One region of the Vreelandella sp. 2A-K22 genome, then DNA from elsewhere that is predicted to be linked to it. Evidence: predicted binding sites of a transcription regulator. Region 1 holds the regulator's gene; each other region holds the start of a gene.

Region 1 (4,603 bases):
TTAGCGTCAGCTTGTCGCGCCGCTGATGGGCTACTTGGTCGGTAATGCGACGGCGTAAATCGTGCACCGATAATCGTGATGTATCGATCAATAGATCGGCCAGATCGCGAATATCCTCTAGCGTCGTCTCTTCTTTATTGATCGCCTCTTCCAGCGTCATTTCGCTATCGCGGGTCAGCGGATGACGGCGACGCGTTGCTGAGTAACGCTCAAGCAGTATGCGCGCATCGGTGGTCAGGTAAATAACTTGAAAGTCGATTTTACGCTGGCGCAACTCGTCTAATAAAGAGGGCAGGCGCTCCAGAGCTCCCGGCAAATTGCGGGCATCAATACTCACCGCTAAATGTGCTCGGTCGCCCTGGTCACGCAGTTCATCCACCAACGACCCCAGCAACATAGCTGGGAGGTTATCAATCGCGTAGTAGCCAAGATCTTCCAGCGCTTGCAAGGCGATAGATTTACCTGACCCGGAGCGGCCGCTAATGATCACCAGTTGCATAGAGTCTCTCTTTGCTTTGATCAAGCTGCGTTGAGGGTGGTGAGCGGATAACCTGCTGTGATCTGCCCTGAACAGGGTTTCAGACCCTTAGGCCGCTGATTGCTCGCGAATTTTGGCGGTAATCAGCTCAAGCAGTTCGCGCTGGCTGGCTGCTTTACGCAGTTGCTGGCGCGTGTCCGCATCATTCATGATGGTCGCTACCTGACCCAGTAGTGAGAGATGCGTGTCATCTGCCTCTTCGGGTACCAACAGGACAAACACCAGATCTACCGGGTCGCCGTCGATAGCGTCAAAATCGATCGCTTCAGCCAGTTTCAAAAATCCAGCGATAGGGGCGTTGCAGTGGGGGCTACGCGCATGAGGAATAGCCACGCCGTTACCAATACCCGTACTACCTAAGCGCTCGCGACCGATTAAACGGCTAAACACTTCTTGGCTGTCCAGGCTGGGGATATTTTGGGCGATAAAGGTGCTGTAAAACTCCAGCACCCTTTTTTTGCTGCCCCCGGGGACGTCGAACAGAACGCGTTCCGGGGGGAGTATGGTTTCCAACGTCATTGAATTAACGCACACCGGCGCCTTGGGCGCGAGCTTGTGCTTTTTCCTTGTGTTTAACGAGTTGACGGTCGATTTTGTCCGCTAGTGCGTCGATAGCGGCGTACATATCACTGTCTAGGGCTTCCGCATGTAAGTCAGCACCTGCGGCGTGCAGCGTACAGGCGGCCTGCTGGCGCTCTTTCTCCACTGATAAGGTGACTTGCACCGTAGTTATATTGTCGTAATGGCGCTCTACACGCTCAAGCTTCTCGTTGACATAGTCACGCAAGGCGTCAGTCAGTTCTACGTGATGACCAGTGATATTTACTTGCATTGACGTGCTCCTTATCCATCGGACTGTACTTCGATTGTAACCCTTTTTGCCGCGTTGCAAAGCCCTTGTCGAGAGTTTCCCTGAAACGTTAACGAAGTTAGCGCAAACGACGCCGTTCACTGGAAGAGGGAATGCCCATGGCTTCACGGTATTTCGCCACCGTACGACGCGCCACTTGAATCCCTCCTTCGCCTAATAGCGTCACTAAGCGGCTGTCTGAAAGCGGCTTGCCGGGCGGCTCCTCTTGAATCAGTTTCTTGAGTCGTGCACGGATGGCGGTGCTGGAGTGGCTGTCGCCATCTTGACCGCTCACCTGGCTTGAGAAAAAGTATTTGAGTTCAAACACACCACGGGGTGTATGGATATATTTTTGCGTCGTTACCCGTGAAATAGTCGACTCGTGCATCTCCACGGCTTCGGCAATGTCGGCCAGTATCAGTGGTTTCATGGCTTCTTCGCCGTGCTCTAAAAAGCCAATCTGGCGGGTAATGATCTCGCGACCAACACGCAGCAGCGTATCGTTTCGGCTAGAGAGGCTCTTGATCAACCAGCGCGCTTCCTGCAAGTGCTCTTTGAGAAACTGGTTGTCATCGCTTTTATCCGCACGCTTAATCAAGCTGGCGTAGTCGGGCTGAATGCGCAGCCGTGGCAGGGCCTCGGGGTTGAGCTCTAAATGCCAGCCTTCATTATCGTGGCGGACGACTAGATCGGGGGTGACATAGCTGTCATCGGTGTCGCCGTAGGCGCTGCCTGGGCGTGGGTCTAGGCTGCGAATAAGCAGGATGACATCGGCCAGCTGTTCGTCGTCGAGCCCTAGACGGCGTTTCAGCAGACGCATATCGTCTTTGCCAAGCGCTTCGAGAAACTGCCGCACCAAGCGGCGGGCGGGAACCAGCAGTGGCGTATCATCGGGGAGAGCGGCGAGCTGCAGCATCAAGCATTCACGCAAGTCACGGGCAAATATGCCGGTCGGCTCAAACTGCTGGAGCTTGAGTAGAATGGTTTCCACTTCGCGCTGGCTTAGCCCGTCAATGCCCTGGGCACGAAGCCCTTCACGGATGTCGTTGAGCGGCTGGGTCAGGTAGCCGTTGGCGTCTAGCGCGTCGATTAAACTTTCCGCGACAAGCTGCTCGCGAGCGCTAAAATCGGTCATGGCGAGTTGCCACAGCAGGTGGCCATGAAGGCTCTGCCCGGCTGCCTGGCGCTCAAAGTCGGGGCCTTCGCTGCTGCTGCCCCCCTGGCTTCCCATATCTTGATAGGTATCTGACCAGTCGCTATCTACCGAGAGCTCAGTAGGGATGCTCTCTGACCACTCTTCTTCCTTAGGCTCGCTGACAGCCTGTTCACTAAATTCATCTTCCTGCTCCAGCATGGGATTGGCATCGAGGGCCTGCTGAATTTCTTGACGAAGATCCAGCGTAGAGAGTTGCAGCAGCGCAATGGCCTGCTGCAACTGGGGCGTCATGGTCAGCTGTGTGCCGATACGCAGTTGGAGAGAAGCTTTCATGACCATCTGAGAACCACTCGTTAATCAGAATGCTCCACCCTAGTGCGAGTGAGTGCTTGGCGCAAGTGCAATAAGCATGCCATTGGTCGTAAAGTTGTTTTAAAGCGCTATTTAGGGGCAATTAAGGCAAAAACATTACAGGCGAAAATCGGCGCCCAAATACACATCCCTTACTTTTTGGTTGGTGAGAATCGAGGCGGGCGAGCCACTGGCGATGATTTGCCCATCGCCGACGATATAGGCGATATCGCAAATGTCTAGTGTTTCACGCACGTTGTGATCGGTGATCAGCACGCCGATATGGCGCTGTTTCAGTGCACGAATGATGGTTTTAATCTCACCTACCGAGATGGGGTCAACGCCCGCAAAAGGCTCATCGAGCAGAATAAAAGCGGGCTCTGTGGCTAGCGAGCGGGCTATTTCTACACGCCTGCGCTCGCCGCCCGAAAGGCTCATGCCCAGGTTGTCGCGAATATGGGTGATATGGAAGTCTTCGAGTAGCGCTTCCAGGCGCTGTTCGCGGTCGCTGCGGTTAAGCTCTTTGCGGGTCTCGAGTATCGCCATAATATTCTCGGCAACCGAGAGTTTGCGGAAAATAGACGCCTCTTGAGGTAGATAGCCAATCCCCGCGGCTGCGCGCTCGTGCATGGGGGCGCGCGTTAAATCCACATCGTCGATACCCACCTTGCCAGCGTCGGATTTGACCAGCCCAACAATCATATAAAATGAGGTGGTTTTGCCCGCGCCGTTGGGGCCCAAAAGGCCAACGACACTGCCTTGGGATATCTCCAGATTGATGTCTTTGACCACTCGGCGGCGTTTGTAGCTTTTAGCCAGGTGGTGGGCATAAAGGGTTTTGATCGGCGCAGTGTCAGCAGTGGCCACAGCTAGGCTCCCTATTGTTCAGGCTGAAGGGTCATGCGTATGCGCTGGGGCTCGCTGCCATCAACGTCAGAGCGCGCTTGAATCACTTCTCGGTCAATAAAATACTCAAGGCGACCGCCACTAAAGGTGTCCTCTTGCTGGGTCAGTTCGGCTTGGTCGATCAGCTCTACGCGACGCTCGGCGACGTGATAAATAATCCGCCGCGCCCAGCCTTCCGTGGGGCCTTCTTGCCCTTCGCCTTGATGGCGCAAGTAGGCGCGCTCACCGGTAGCGGTGGCTGTCGAGAGTTCGCCCGCGTCGTTGCGTTCGATCTCTACCCGCTCGCCGCGCAGTTGCATTTCGCCTTGGCGAATGTCCACATCCCCAGTATAAACAGCTGTGCCTGCCCGCTGATCAAGATCTAAACGGTCGGCTTCCACTTCCACTGGGGCCTGGGAAGATGAGTTGGTTTGGGCTAACACTGATAAAGGTATCGCTAAACCGAACAGTGCAGTGTAGAGCAGGGCTGGGGAAATCATGGCTTTCATGGCGGTTCCTATTAGCGTTGTGTGGCCGGGGGGTGCGTGCCGCGCACATTATCCGTTAAGCGAACCTGGCTGGTGTTAAGCCAAACGTCCATACGTGAAGCGCTCATTTGCTGCGGCGGTTGCTGCATCAATACCGGTGTGTCACTCCAGGCATGCTGCTCGAGGCCATCATAGTGCAGTAGCTCGGTATCTAGCTGCCAGCCTTCATCTGGTGCAAACAGTCGAGCCGAACCTGACAGCAGCAGGGCTTGGGTAGCGGTGTTGAGCGTGCCTACAGCGGCGCTGGCCAGCCACTGACGGTTTTCGCTGTCATA
Region 2 (4,603 bases), on a different contig from region 1:
GCGCAGCGACGCGGCAATCTTTGGCGGCGGTGGCAGATTAACCCCGAGATTGCTTCACTACGTTCGCAATGACAGGTAGAGGATTTCAATGACATCACCTACGTCATTGCGAGGAGCGCAGCGACGCGGCAATCTCAGCTAGCGGTGGCAGGCTAAGTTCATCAAGGTGTTTCACTGCCCATCATCTCGATCAGCCGCTCATCACTGGGCATACCCTGAATACGGTCAAGACGCACGGCCCCGTTCTCTGTTTCACGCTGAAAAACGGAAGTGGGGGTTGCATATAGGCCCAGCTCTTCGAACAACTGGTTATTGGCGTACACCTGCTCTTCAATTTCTCTCGGTTGGGCACTAGCTTCGATTTCCTGCTGGCCGCTTTCATGGGCATGCAGTGTCGCCGCTGGATCGTCGGCGCCGAGAATAGCGGCTGCTTTTCCAGGGCTGTCGGGTGCTAAGATACCTACCATGATATGGCGTAGCTGCACCTCACCTGCTTCCACCCAGGGGCGAACGTCTTGCCACATTTGACGGCAGTAGGGGCAGTTGGCATCCGTGAAGGTGTAAATCACCCGGGGGGCATCCACATTGCCGTCCTGTACCCAGTGGCTTTCGCTTAATAGCTGCCATGTTTGTGCCTCTAGCGGTGCACGTACATGCTCATTCAGTTGCGCTTCGGTAAGGTCATTCCCCTCATTATCCATTAGCGTACCCACCACGGCGTGCTCGCCATCCGGCGTCAGGTAAATCGCCATGTCCTGGCCCTGCACGCTGGCGCCGTAGCCGCGCAACCCTCCGGGGGCATCGAATTGACCATGAATTTCCAAGCCTTGGTCGGCAAGTGCCTGAATAGGGGCGGGTAGCTCATCGGCATAGCTCGCAGAGGTGCCGACCAATCCTGCCAGCAGGAGAAAACCACTTATGCCAGCGTGACGTTTTAAGTGCATTGCAGCGCCTTGTTTGAATAAGAGTGAGAGGCTAGAGATTTAATAACCGCCGCCTTAGTGCTGGCAATCCCTAAAATAATGCCGTGTTGCGATTATCGCAGCACAACATTATTTAGGGATTATGCGCTTTATAACTGGGGCAATATGTCGCAACTTACGGTTTTTGAAGTTTACGGTTTTTGAAACTTTAGATTTCTCAATGGTATTAACGAAATGGCATTAACGATCAGCTACCAGCCAACGCACCGCGTAGGGCGGCAGCGCTCCTTCTGCGACCCAGGGGTTAGCGGGATCCAGCGCTTGCCAGGCGTGTTTTTCAAGTGCCTGGGTAACTGCCTCGCCCACGTTTTCTAAGGGAAGCGGCAGATCGGTGACGTTGTACAGCGCCAGTAATCGGCGGCCATCGTGCAGTGGGCCGCGCTCTACCGCCAGCAGTTCCGGTGCCGAGACTAACACTCGCTGGGCGGCATTGGGGTGAAAGCAGGGCTCTTGACGGCGCTGATCTAATAGCCGGTTTAAGGCGTGAAAAACATCGTGGGTGGGCGTTGAAGGGCTATCTAACAGCAGGTCTAGCTCGCTACGCTGCCAGCGCCGGCGGTTGATCGAACGTAGCCGCCCACTGCGCTCAACGCCTTCCACGTCATTGAGTGTGCCAGTTAGGGTGTGAATATACAGCGCGGGGATACCTTGCAAACTCAGCATAATTGCTTGGCTGCATAGAAAACGCGCTACCTGCCACGGGTCGGGGCCGCGGCGGGTGCCGCGCATGGCTTCAAACCAGGTGATATTGATCTCATAGGGCGTATCGCTTCCATCGGGGTTGCTACGCATGCTGACAAAGCCTCCGAAACGGTGCATCAGCTCCAGCAGCGCATCCCGCTCGTGATCGGGCAATAAACCTTCCAAGGGTCGCACGCCAATGCCGTCGTGGCTGGCCGTAAAGTTGAGGTAGGTGCATTGGTCGGGCAGTACCGGAAGGCTGGCAAGCCAGGTTTGTAAGGTGCTCGCTTCGCCCCGGGTGAGGGTGTGCAATAGCAGCGGGGGGAGGGCAAACTGATACACCATATGGGCTTCGTCGGGGCCCCCCGCTGGCAACCGATCCAAGCCAAAATAACTGATATTTTCCTGGTGGGGCACATTGGTTTCGGTGATTAACAGGGTACCTGGGGCCACGTGATCCACAATCGCTCGTAGCAGCCGCACCACAGTGTGGGTTTCCGGCAGGTGAATGCAGGCAGTACCCAGCCGCTTCCACAGAAAGGCCACCGCATCCAAACGTACAATCCGCGTTCCTTGCTCCAGGTAGAACAGCAAAATACCCACGAACTCCAGCAGCACATCCGGATTTTCAAAGTTCAGGTCAAGCTGGTCTTCGGAGAACGTCGCCCACAGGTAGCGGGTGCCGCGCCGGGTGGAAATGGGCACCAGCAGCGGGCTGCTGCGTGGGCGCACCACCTGGGAGACATCGGTCTCTGGATCGACTTCGATAAAGTAGTCGCGGCCGGGCAGGCTGCCGCTCAGGTAATCCACAAACCAGAGAGACTCCCGTGAGACGTGATTGAGCACCAGGTCGGCCATTAAGTCGTAATGGCTGGCGAGTTCGCGGATGTGCGACCAATCACCAAGATCGGGGTTCACTTCCCGGTAGTGGATCACCGAAAAGCCGTCGTCGCTGCTCCAGGGAAAGAAGGGCAGTACATGTACACCGCTGATGCGATCGCCCAACCGCGCTTGAAGAAAATCGCTAAGCACTGCCAACGGCGGCACACCATCTTCAATAATCGAGTCACCGTAGCTGATCACCCACTGATCTTTTTCGCTCCAAGAGGGTGCATTTTTAGTGCTGGTTCTACCGGAGCTGGATGAAAATGGGGCAAGCGACTGAAAATGCGCTAGACGCTGGTTTAAACGGCGCTGCACTTCCCCCGCCCTGGGGCCATAAAGGTGGCTGAGGTAGTCGTTAACGGTCTGCTCAAAGGGGGGCATGGGTAGCTCCTGATAAACAATCTGCCACAAACGCTGCAGCTTGTGTGCCAAATCGTTACAATACGAGGTTGATACCGCGTTTAAACGCTAAGATACATTAGCTTGTGGCAGTTACTACTGCTAAAACGCTATTAATAGCACACACATTGACAGGTTATAACACGCTAACTCGTGCGGTACGCCGACACGAGCTGACAACAGGTTGACCGCCATGCATTGCCCTTTTTGTGGTGCAAACGATACTCGAGTGACTGATTCGCGCCTGGTAGCGGATGGTGATCAGGTACGCCGTCGACGCCAGTGTGCGAGCTGCCAAGAGCGCTTTACCACCTACGAAACCGCAGAATTGGTAATGCCGCGGGTGGTGAAGTCCGACGGCTCCCGCGAGAGCTTTAATGAAGCCAAACTGCGGGCAGGTATGTTGCGTGCGCTGGAAAAGCGTCCGGTCAGTGCAGAAGCCATTGAAGCGGCGGTAGAGCGCATCCGCCAAACCTTACGTGCCCGGGGCGATCGCGAAATCAACGCCCGTGATATTGGCGAGTCGGTCATGCAAGCGCTTAAAACCCTCGATCACGTAGCCTATATCCGCTTTGCTTCGGTATATCGCAAGTTCCAGGATCTGGATGAATTTCGCGCTGAGATTGACCGGCTGTCCCAAGAGCCCTCTTCCCGACTGGGCCATGGCAGCGAGTCGTCAAAATGAGTGCTGTCTTTAGCCAAGCCGACCACCGCTATATGGCGCGGGCGCTGCAACTGGCGCAAAAAGGCTTATACACCACGGATCCCAACCCGCGGGTCGGCTGTGTGATTGTGCGTGACGAGCAGATTGTCGGTGAAGGCTTTCACCTGTGTGCCGGTGAACCCCACGCCGAAATTCACGCGTTGAATGATGCTGGTGAGCAAGCCCTGGGCGCGACCGCGTACGTCACCCTGGAGCCTTGTTCCCACACCGGCCGCACTGGCCCCTGCGCGGTGGCGCTCCAGGAAGCGAAGGTGTCGCGGGTAGTGGTTGCCATGGTGGATCCGAACCCGCAGGTGAGTGGCCGCGGTATTCGTCTGCTTGAAGAGGCGGGTGTTGAGGTGGCGGTGGGGTTATTAGAGAGTGACGCGCGCGCTCTGAATCCCGGCTTTATTGCTCGCATGACCCAGCAGCGTCCCTTTGTGCGCCTGAAAATGGCGATGAGTCTAGATGGTCGTACCGCCATGGGGTCGGGGGAGTCTCAGTGGATCACCGGGCCTGAAGCACGCACCCAGGTGCAGCGGCTACGGGCACGCTCCAGCGCGATATTAAGCGGCGTTGAGTCGCTTATTATGGACGACTCTCGGCTGACGTTACGAGCAGAGCAGTTACAGCTTAACAACGCAGACGAAGTGGTTCGCCGCCAGCCCCTGCGGGTGATTTTAGATACCCACTTGCGCCTACCTCTGGCGGCAGCCTGTTTAAGCGAGCCTGGGCGTACGCTAGTGATCACCACATCAGACCACTTGGAAGAGAAGCGGGAACGGTTAACTCAGGCGGGCGCTGAAGTACAGGTGTTGCCCGCCGGTAGCGATGGCCGTATCGATTTAGTGGCAATGCTACAGTGGTTAGCCGAAAATGAACAGGTTAATGAACTGCTAGTGGAAACCGGAGCGACATTGGCGGGCGCTATGCTCGATGCGGCGTTGGTCGA
Region 3 (4,603 bases), on a different contig from region 1:
CAGGCCATTATCAAAGTAACGGGTCACGGCGCTTTCCAGGCCGAAGTCGCGTTTCTTCTCATCGACGACGCTGACGCTTAAATCCTCGGCGTTCTCTACCGCTTTGTCCGACCAGGCGTAGTAAAGCGCTGTTTGGGTCGTCCAGTTGCCACCCTGGTAGCGCCAGCCTAGCTCTATCTGATCCGTCTCGATGGCAGATAACGGGTTGTTATCGACACTTACGCCGGGGCTCTTGCCGTAATATTTGGCAGGATCTGGCAGTTCGAAGCCCTGGCTAAACTGCAGCCAGTTCTGGTGACCGTTGCCGTAGTCGTAGAGGGCGCTGGCATTGAAGAGCGTTGCTTCATAGTCATTCTCGCCGCCAGGAATCCCCTGGAATTCATCCACTTCGACGTCCATATGCTGCTGCCGCAACCCTGCGGAGAGCTTGAGCGCCTGGGTGGCCTGCCAATCGCCCTGGAGGAAGCCTGAAAGCCCGTCCACTTGATAACCGGGGTAGCGGGGTTCAACCCCTGATGCCTGTTGCACCAGGCCGCCGGAGGCGTCCGAGATGTTGGTATCGAACAGCATCTGGCTGGCATCGAAAGTTTCACGATCCAGATCGAGGCCGTAGGTTAGCGAAACGTCATCACCCAGGCGCGATTCAAACAGCGCTTTGATGCCGCTTAAATCGGTGTTTTGTTGCGAGGCGCGAAATTGCAGGCCGTCGGAAATTGGGTAGGGAAATGCCTGGAAGCTGGACTCCTCCTCCCGGTGGAACGCCTGCAGGTAGAAGTTTTGCCCCCACAGGTTGGCGTGGTGATAGTTGACGTTGACGAGCTTACGGTCGGTTTCCGGATCGCGCTGTGAACGGTAGCCATCGCGAATTTCGGCATCGTTCAAGTTGGGCGTGGCAGCGTCGAGGTTGGGAAAGTAAACACCCCGGTCACCTTCATAACCTGAACGGTACAGCTGGGCACCCAGTTCCAGACTCTGTTCATCGGTCAAGCGGAAAGAGAGGTTGCCCAATACATCAATGCTGCGATTATCCTGTAGGTCGGTCTGGGCGATATCGGGAAAGATTTCCTGGCCGCTGCCGTCATAGTGGCGGCCGTTGTCGCCAATGGCGGTACCCAGATAGCCTTGAACCCGCTCGTTACCACCGCTGATGGATTGTGCGAGGCGTCGATCTATGTCATCGCTGTTGTTGAAGCCGGTGGTGATGCCTGCTTCAGTACGCCAGTTCAGGCCTTCTTCACCTTTGCGGGTAATGATATTGATCAAGCCCCCCGTAGCACCGCCGCCATACAGGCTGCTGGCGCCGGAAAGCACTTCCACGCGCTCAATATTGAAGGGATCGATGGCATCGAACTGTCGGGAAAGCCCACGGGAACTGTTCAGCGATACGCCGTCGATGAGCACCTGCACGCCCCGGCCTCGCATGTTTTGCCCATAATTGGTGCGCCCTTGAGGCGCCAGATCCAACCCCGGTACCAGATGCCCCAATGCTGTCTTTAGGTCTGCACCATTGCGGGTCTGCTGTTGCAGCATCTCTTTGTCAATTACCCATACAGCACCGGGAATTTGACTGATCTGACTAGGAGTGCGCGATCCAACAACCACCATGGTCTCGTCGGCGCTAGACGCAGTATTTTGGGCGAAAACGCCATTGGAGAAGCTCAGTAACAGGCCGGTGCCAACAAGCCCAGATATTGAAACAGACGACGGCGAAAAGAAAGGCTTTGCAAAAGGCAGCTTTGCAACAGATAGGTTTGATAGTGACAGGGCGTGCATAGTGAACAATCCGCAGACGGTAAGAAAATCAAATGCGGAGAGTATCACCACGAAAAACAAAGTCAACGATAGTGATTCGTATTTATTTTGCGGTGCGCGCAGCAATAGGCCATTTCCCTATTGCTGCTAATGAAGCTTGAACGTTAAGCGGGTTTATTCTTCTCGTCTTCTGCATCTGATTCCGGCGCATGCTGCTCTGGAACTGGTGGGGCTTCAGCTTCGAGCGGCGTGGACGTCGTTGGCGCGGAGGCATCAACGGCTGCTTCAAGGTTAGCGACTTGGCGCTCTAACGCCTCTACCCGCGAACGGGTGCGCTGCAGTACATCCATTAAAATGTCGAAATCTTCCCGTGAGACAAGCTCCAGGCGGTCGAAGGCGCCACGCACGACTTGCTGCACGCCCTTTTGAATATCTTCTGGCGCCTGGGAGGCGTTTTGTAAACGGTCACCAATCTGCTGGGCCAAGCGGCTAATACGGTCTTGAGGCGCCATCGTTCTCTCCTAGATAAACCTGCTTTAAATATTGCTTACCGGTAAGGATACGCAACAGTTGGCGAATTCGCATGTATCGCGTGCTTTTACTGCTTAACCCAGGGTGTGCATCGAAATAGAGCAGGCTACTTTTGCTTACGCTCTTTTTTGGTGCAATAGCGGTGGTGTGAGAATGGATTTGCTCAGATTTAGCGCTGAGCTGCACTTTTGATGACGGCTAATTGGCTGACTTATAAGCAAAAAAAGTCAGCTGGCACAGTATGCGCATTATCGGTTCAGGTGCTTATTCTGGCGGCTGTGCCGCTACCAATCTAGCAGGACTTATCCAGCAGGGGAGATCCGGGATGAAACTCATCACCGCTATCATCAAGCCATTTAAGCTCGACGACGTTCGTGAGGCATTGGCCGACAACGGCGTTCAGGGCATTACGGTCACTGAAGTTAAAGGTTTTGGCCGTCAGAAAGGGCATACCGAGTTGTATCGTGGCGCGGAGTACGTCGTCGACTTTCTACCCAAGGTAAAAGTGGAAGTGGCCGTAGACGACGCCCGTTTGGAGAGCGTATTGGATGCAATCTGTAGTGCGGCTAACAGCGGCAAGATCGGTGACGGCAAGGTGTTTGTGACACCGCTTGAAGACGTTATTCGGATTCGGACAGGCGAGCGCGGTGCAGACGCCGTTTAACGCTGCTTTTTCGGATCATTTCTATAGTTCAACGGGGAACTTACAATGAATGAGTTGACTGATCTGAGCTACGCGCTCGATACGTTCTACTTTCTAATTTGCGGTGTGCTCGTCATGTGGATGGCGGCAGGCTTCTCCATGTTAGAGGCGGGCTTAGTACGCTCCAAAAACACCGCTGAGATCCTGACCAAGAATATCGCGCTGTTTGCCATTGCCTGCACCATGTATCTGCTGGTGGGCTACTACATCATGTACTCCAGCAGCGCTGGCGGCTTCCTGCCCAATCTGGGCTTCTTGATTGGCGCTGAAAACAGTGTGGATGCGGTTACCGCAGGCGGCGATGACGCGCCCTACTACTCCATGCGTTCTGACTTCTTCTTCCAAGTCGTGTTCGTGGCAACCGCCATGTCAATTGTGTCGGGTGCCGTCGCTGAGCGTATGAAACTGTGGGCATTCCTGGCCTTTGCTGTGGTAATGACCGCGTTTATCTATCCGGTGTCTGGCTACTGGACTTGGGGTGGCGGCTGGTTGTCTGAAGTGGGCTACTCTGACTATGCGGGTTCCGGCATTGTGCACCTTGCCGGTGCGGCGGCTGCGTTAGCGGGTGTGATCGTGCTAGGCCCACGTAAAGGTAAATACGGTAAAGACGGTTCTATCCACGCTATTCCAGGTGCCAACATGCCGCTGGCAACGCTGGGTACCTTCATTCTGTGGATGGGCTGGTTCGGTTTCAATGGCGGTTCCGAGCTTAAACTTGCGGCTGTCGATTCTGCTAACAACGTGGCACAGGTGTTTGTAAACACGAATGCAGCAGCGGCAGGTGGTGTGATTGCGGCACTGATCCTGGCCAAACTGTGGTTCCGCAAAGCTGACCTGACCATGGCATTGAACGGTGCCCTGGCTGGCCTGGTGGCCATCACCGCCGATCCGCTCTCTCCGACCGCACTGAGCGCTACCATTATCGGCGCGATTGGCGGCATCATCGTGGTCGCAGCCATCGTCACCCTCGATAAAGTGAAGCTGGATGATCCGGTCGGCGCGATCTCGGTTCACGGTGTTGTCGGTATCTGGGGCGTGCTGGCAGTGCCGCTGAACAATGACGGCGCATCATTCGGTGCCCAGATCATCGGTATCGTAGGTATCTTCGCTTGGGTATTCCTGGCCAGCCTGGTGGTATGGCTCATCCTGAAAGCCATCATGGGCATCCGGGTTAGCGAAGAAGAAGAGTATGAAGGCGTTGATATCGCTGAGTGCGGTCTCGAAGCCTATCCCGAATTTGGCATTAAGAAATAAACAGCGGCATTAAGAAATAATTTAATGCTGACCTAGTGAGCAGGCGTGCTCCTTCTGGCCTCCCCTTAGTGGGAGGCTTTTTTATTCTCTGCCGATAGCGGTGTATGCTGGTAGTTAGCGGTTAACGGCTGCAACATTAGCAGCCGTTCAACCCGACCCCATCATGGCCACCCAGTTAGAGGATATGGTAATGAAATTGATCACAGCGATTATCAAGCCGTTTAAGCTCGACGATGTACGCGAGTCGCTCTCCGATATCGGCGTTCAGGGTATTACGGTGACGGAAGTGAAGGGCTTTGGGCGCCAGAAAGGGCATACCGAGCTGTATCGTGGTGCTGAGTATGTGGTGGACTTCCTGCCCAA
Region 4 (4,603 bases), on a different contig from region 1:
CCTCTTCAAATATAGGGTCTCATTCGCAGCACTCACTCAGCAGCTTTCGCTAACTGGCCACCGCGCGTTGAGCCATGTCCATTGCGACAATTGTAACGCTTGGAGGCGGCTGTTGTCGCGGGTGGCGTCAAATGTGACGCTCTTGAAAAAGGCCAAAAAAAACGCTGAACAAGTCAGCGTTTTAATCTTACAAAGTGGCACAAGGCCGATGTTAACCACCACCAAAGCCGGGGGCTAGGCGAAGGTATTTACCTGCGTACCTAGGGTGCCCTCTTTAGCTAGATCTGGCTGCGCGCCAGTATCGGCAGAGGCCATTATTTCAGTTACTTGATCAGCTTGCGTATCCAAAGCTTCTTTGAAAACCTGCATTTGAGCCTGTTCGGCGGTTTGCGCCTGATTCATATACAGCGATGCACTGACTGAACTGCTGATGCCTACATCCATATATCCACCTCATGGTGTGCAAATGTACTTATAAACTAGCAAAGCATTAGATCACGCGCAAAGATACCGTCTCTATTACTGGTGCTAGCGTCTATTACTATCGGCCTAACTCGCCTGATCATTAATAAATAAAGCGCTAGTTAGAACCTATCAGCACGAAATGGTGCCATATCGATGGCCGTGGGCTGCCCCTCCATCATATCCGCCATTAGATGACCGGTGGCGGGCCCCAGAGTGAACCCCTGATGGCCATGGCCAAAGGCAAGCCACAACCCTGGATGCCTTGGCGCAGGCCCAATCACTGGCTTCATATCGGGCAAACAGGGGCGCGCGCCTTTCCAAGGGGCGTCATCGCGTCGCTCGCCCAAGGGGAACACGCTGCGTGCCACTTTCTCGGCGGCGCCCAGTTGATTGACATCAGCAGGCGCATCCAAGCGATCCAGCTCAGCGCCGGTAGTCAAGCGAACCCCTGCGTTCATCGGCGCCAGCAGGTAGCCCACCTCGGCATCCATAACCCAGAAATTTAGCTTGGCTGGCGCTTGAGGCGCGTAGTGCATGTGGTAGCCACGTTTTACAAAGGTAGGAAAGTGGTAGCCCAATTCTTTTAGCCAGCTTCCCGCCCAGGGCCCTAGCGCCACGACGACGTCATCTACTTCTAACGCTTCAGCAGCGGTATTGACCTGCCAGCGATCACCCATTTGCTGAACCGACTTGATATCCGACTGCAAAATACGCCCGCCATCATTACTAAACGCTTGGGCGTAAGCCGCGACCAACCCACCTGGATCAGCAACCGTCCAGGGATCAAGCCAGTGAATTGCGCCGATAATGGTGTCACTCAAAGAGGGCTCTTTCTGCGCAAGAGCCGCCTTATCCAGTTGCTCAAACTGCACGCCATAAAGGCGCCGTGCTTCTTCGGCCTCGGTTATCCGCGCAGCAAGTTTTTCAGGCGTGCGATATAGCTCAAGCCATCCCTGCCTGCGCACCAAGTGCTCAGCGCCTGCGGCTTCAATCATCGGGCCGTGGGTTTTTAGCGAAAGCTGAATCAGTGAGGCGTATTCCGGCACGATTTTCTGGTAAGTCTTCGGCGCTGAGTTCATCCAGTAGCGCAATAGCGGGGAGGCGGCGTTGACCATACCCGCGGGGCGGTAACGAATATCTACCCGACGGTTAGGTAAAACGCTGAGGAGCGTTTTAACGTCGCGGGGAAAAGGGTAAGGCCTTACCGCTTCCCGCTGAATGATACCCGCATTGCCAAACGAGGTTTCGCGGCCAGGCTGAAGGCGATCTACTAGGGTCACCTCATGCCCACGCTGGCGCAGATGCCAGGCAATGCTGACACCGACCATGCCTGCTCCCAAAACTACCGTTTGACGCGCCATCTTGGTGCACTCCCTTTTCAGCGTTTATGAACCACAATTGAAGACCTATAACTAATTGAAAAATATCACCAATCAATGCGCATTAACACAGTAGAAAACGCTATTTTATTTCTAAAAATCAGTAATTAATGCTGCCATTAGCGTTAAAAAGGATGACTTCACTATTAGCGGCATAACAATTGCTTAGTTTCTATTAGGAAACCTGAATAGCAGTCAGTTAGCACCGGTGCAACGGTTCCCCCTCCTTCCGCTTAAAACAAACAAAGCACCAAAAAGAAGCGCACTTGCACCAAAAGATACTAAGGAAAACACCATGCCTGCCACGCTAAATTTGGACAGCTCGTTGCTCGATATGCTCTGGGTGCTCTGGGCCGCTGCTCTGGTATTTGTGATGCAAGCTGGCTTTCTCTGCCTGGAAGCGGGCACTACGCGCACCAAGAATGCTATCAACGTCGCTATGAAAAACGTAGCGGACTTTGCCATTGCCGTCAGTATTTTTTGGTTAGTCGGTTTTGGTCTCATGTTTGGCGACTCTCACCACGGCTTAATCGGCACAACGCTGTTTGGTTGGCAATTAGAAGCCTCCAGCCACTGGGTGATTACCGTTTTTATTTTCCAAGCAATGTTCTGCGCCACCGCCGCTACCATTGTGTCGGGCGCAGTGGCAGAACGTATGCCCTTTTTAGCCTATACCTGGACGGCCCTCTGGATAGCCTTGGTTATCTATCCGGTTTTTGGGCATTGGGCATGGAGCGGGCTTTTGGATGGCGCGGAAGGCTGGTTAGGGGCGCTAGGGTTTGTCGACTTTGCGGGCTCCACGGTCGTACATAGCGTAGGCGGTTGGGTCGCCCTGGCAGCGGTACTGTGTATTGGGCCACGCAGCGGACGCTTCAGCCACGGTAAACCACCTACTGCCTTCCCTTCAGGCAACTTACCCCTCGCCATGTTAGGCGCACTGTTTATGATCTTAGGCTGGTTTGGCTTTAACGGCGGTAGCACCCTGGCCGTTACCGAGCAAATACCCAGCATAATAGCCAATACTGTTTTGGGCGCCGTCGGCGGCATCCTTTCGGGCATGCTGATGGGGCTACGCACTCGGCGCTACGCCGACGTTATGTATGCGATTAATGGCGCCATTGCGGGCTTGGTCGCCGTCACCGCCAGCGCTCATGTGATCTCCTTATCGGCGGCATTTGGGCTGGGTGCGGTTAGTGGCGTACTGATGGTACTGACCAGCGAATGGCTGATAAGCAAACATATTGATGATGCAGTCAGCGCCATACCCTCGCACCTCGTCGCGGGCGTATGGGGTACGCTAGCACTGCCTTGGGTCGCTGACTTAACACTGATGGATAGTGGCTTGTCGCGATCCGCTCAGTTTGGCGTTCAGTTGATCGGTGTTGTGGTGTGCGGCGTTTGGAGCTTTGGCAGCGCCTGGCTACTGTTCCGCATTACCCGGCGCTTCCTGCCCATACGCGTCTCACCTGAAGCAGAAAAGATGGGCCTCAATCTCGCCGAGCATGGCGCCAAAAATGAGTTGAACCAACTGCTTGAGCATATGCGCCAGCATGAACAGCAGGGTGATATGCGCCAGCGAATTGACGCCAACCCGTTTACCGAAGTGGGCGAAATAGCGGCGAGCTATAATCGCGTAACCGCTGCCCTTGAAAGCGCCGTTGGACATACCCGCGTGATGCTTCGCAATCTCCGCGATGGCGTGATTACCTGGCAGGCAGACGGCACCCTGACCAGCCTTAACCCTGGAGCGGAGCAACTCTTCGAGGTCGACGCCAAACAGATTATTGGCCAACCTGTCTCGCAGCTATTGCCAACCCGCTCCCTCAGCCCCGGAGCACGCCATGAAATTAAACGCCGCTGCGCAGATATGCAGGTGCGCCACCTGGAAATACAAGTCAGCGAAGGAGCCAGCGGTTCCGCGTCAGAGCGCTCAGGGATGGTGCGCGATATTACCGAGCGCAAACAGCTGCAGGAGCAGTTAAACCGCGAACGCGACCTTGCCCGTACTACCCTGGCATCGATCGGTGATGGCGTTATTACCTGCGACGCTAGTGGCAACGTAACGTTTATCAATGCGGAAGCTAAGCGCTTGACCGGATGGACACTCGAAGAGGCCATGGATAAACCCATTTACGTGGTGTATCAACTACTCGATGAAGCCAGTGGCCAACCGCTAAACAACCCGGCCCGGCAAGTGCTCACTCAACTAACTCCGGTGCACTCCACCGAGCACTGCCTACTGGTCAGTCGTGATCACTCGCATACCCCCATCCAACACAGCGCTTCACCAATACGTTCGCGCAGCGGCATTACCTTAGGTGCAGTGGTCGTTTTTCAGGATGTTAGCCTCACTCGCCAGTTGACCGAACAGCTGAGCTATCAGGTCAGCCATGACAACCTGACCGACCTGCTCAACCGCCGCGCCTTCGAATCAGCACTGACTGCGCTACTTAATCGCGACGATGGCCACCATGTGCTGTGTTACCTGGATCTCGATCAGTTCAAAATCGTCAATGACACCTGCGGCCATCTCGCTGGAGATGAGCTGCTGCGCCAATTGGCGTTAAAATTTAAAGACCATGTGCGCAGCAGCGATATCGCCGCCCGCCTGGGTGGCGATGAATTCGCTTTGTTGCTACCCGATTGCGGTATAGAGCGAGCATTGACGATTGCGGAAGCGTTACGCTGCGATATTGAGCAGTATCGTTTTTCTTGGCAGGGCCATACCTTTGGTATCGGCGTAAGCATTGGTTTGGTTG

What was found. Region 1 encodes sigma-54, which starts transcription at its own class of promoters, with help from an activator protein. Its sites were predicted from a motif close to TGGCACNNNNNTTGCTNT; they were not measured.
Region 2: the regulator sigma-54 is predicted to act here: its motif matches at 2,963-2,980, upstream of ACW17M_RS22030 (sugar phosphorylase).
Region 3: the regulator sigma-54 is predicted to act here: its motif matches at 2,516-2,533, upstream of ACW17M_RS01740 (P-II family nitrogen regulator).
Region 4: the regulator sigma-54 is predicted to act here: its motif matches at 1,995-2,012, upstream of amt (ammonium transporter).

The regions. Positions count from the first base shown of each region.
Region 1 covers NZ_JBSUGC010000002.1:224,597-229,199, forward strand. The annotation lists gene rapZ (RNase adapter RapZ) at 1-499, opposite strand, end outside; gene ACW17M_RS03315 (PTS sugar transporter subunit IIA) at 587-1,057, opposite strand; gene hpf (ribosome hibernation-promoting factor, HPF/YfiA family) at 1,062-1,370, opposite strand; gene ACW17M_RS03325 (RNA polymerase factor sigma-54) at 1,468-2,883, opposite strand; gene lptB (LPS export ABC transporter ATP-binding protein) at 3,013-3,762, opposite strand; gene lptA (lipopolysaccharide transport periplasmic protein LptA) at 3,774-4,289, opposite strand; gene lptC (LPS export ABC transporter periplasmic protein LptC) at 4,301-4,603, opposite strand, start outside.
Region 2 covers NZ_JBSUGC010000020.1:19,866-24,468, forward strand. The annotation lists gene dsbG (thiol:disulfide interchange protein DsbG) at 162-944, opposite strand; gene ACW17M_RS22030 (sugar phosphorylase) at 1,164-2,930, opposite strand; gene nrdR (transcriptional regulator NrdR) at 3,142-3,633, shown strand; gene ribD (bifunctional diaminohydroxyphosphoribosylaminopyrimidine deaminase/5-amino-6-(5-phosphoribosylamino)uracil reductase RibD) at 3,630-4,603, shown strand, end outside.
Region 3 covers NZ_JBSUGC010000001.1:368,645-373,247, forward strand. The annotation lists gene ACW17M_RS01730 (TonB-dependent receptor) at 1-1,773, opposite strand, end outside; gene ACW17M_RS01735 (accessory factor UbiK family protein) at 1,917-2,264, opposite strand; gene ACW17M_RS01740 (P-II family nitrogen regulator) at 2,609-2,947, shown strand; gene ACW17M_RS01745 (ammonium transporter) at 2,993-4,240, shown strand; gene glnK (P-II family nitrogen regulator) at 4,431-4,603, shown strand, end outside.
Region 4 covers NZ_JBSUGC010000003.1:332,943-337,545, reverse strand. The annotation lists gene ACW17M_RS05960 (putative motility protein) at 235-444, opposite strand; gene ACW17M_RS05955 (NAD(P)/FAD-dependent oxidoreductase) at 585-1,826, opposite strand; gene amt (ammonium transporter) at 2,140-4,603, shown strand, end outside.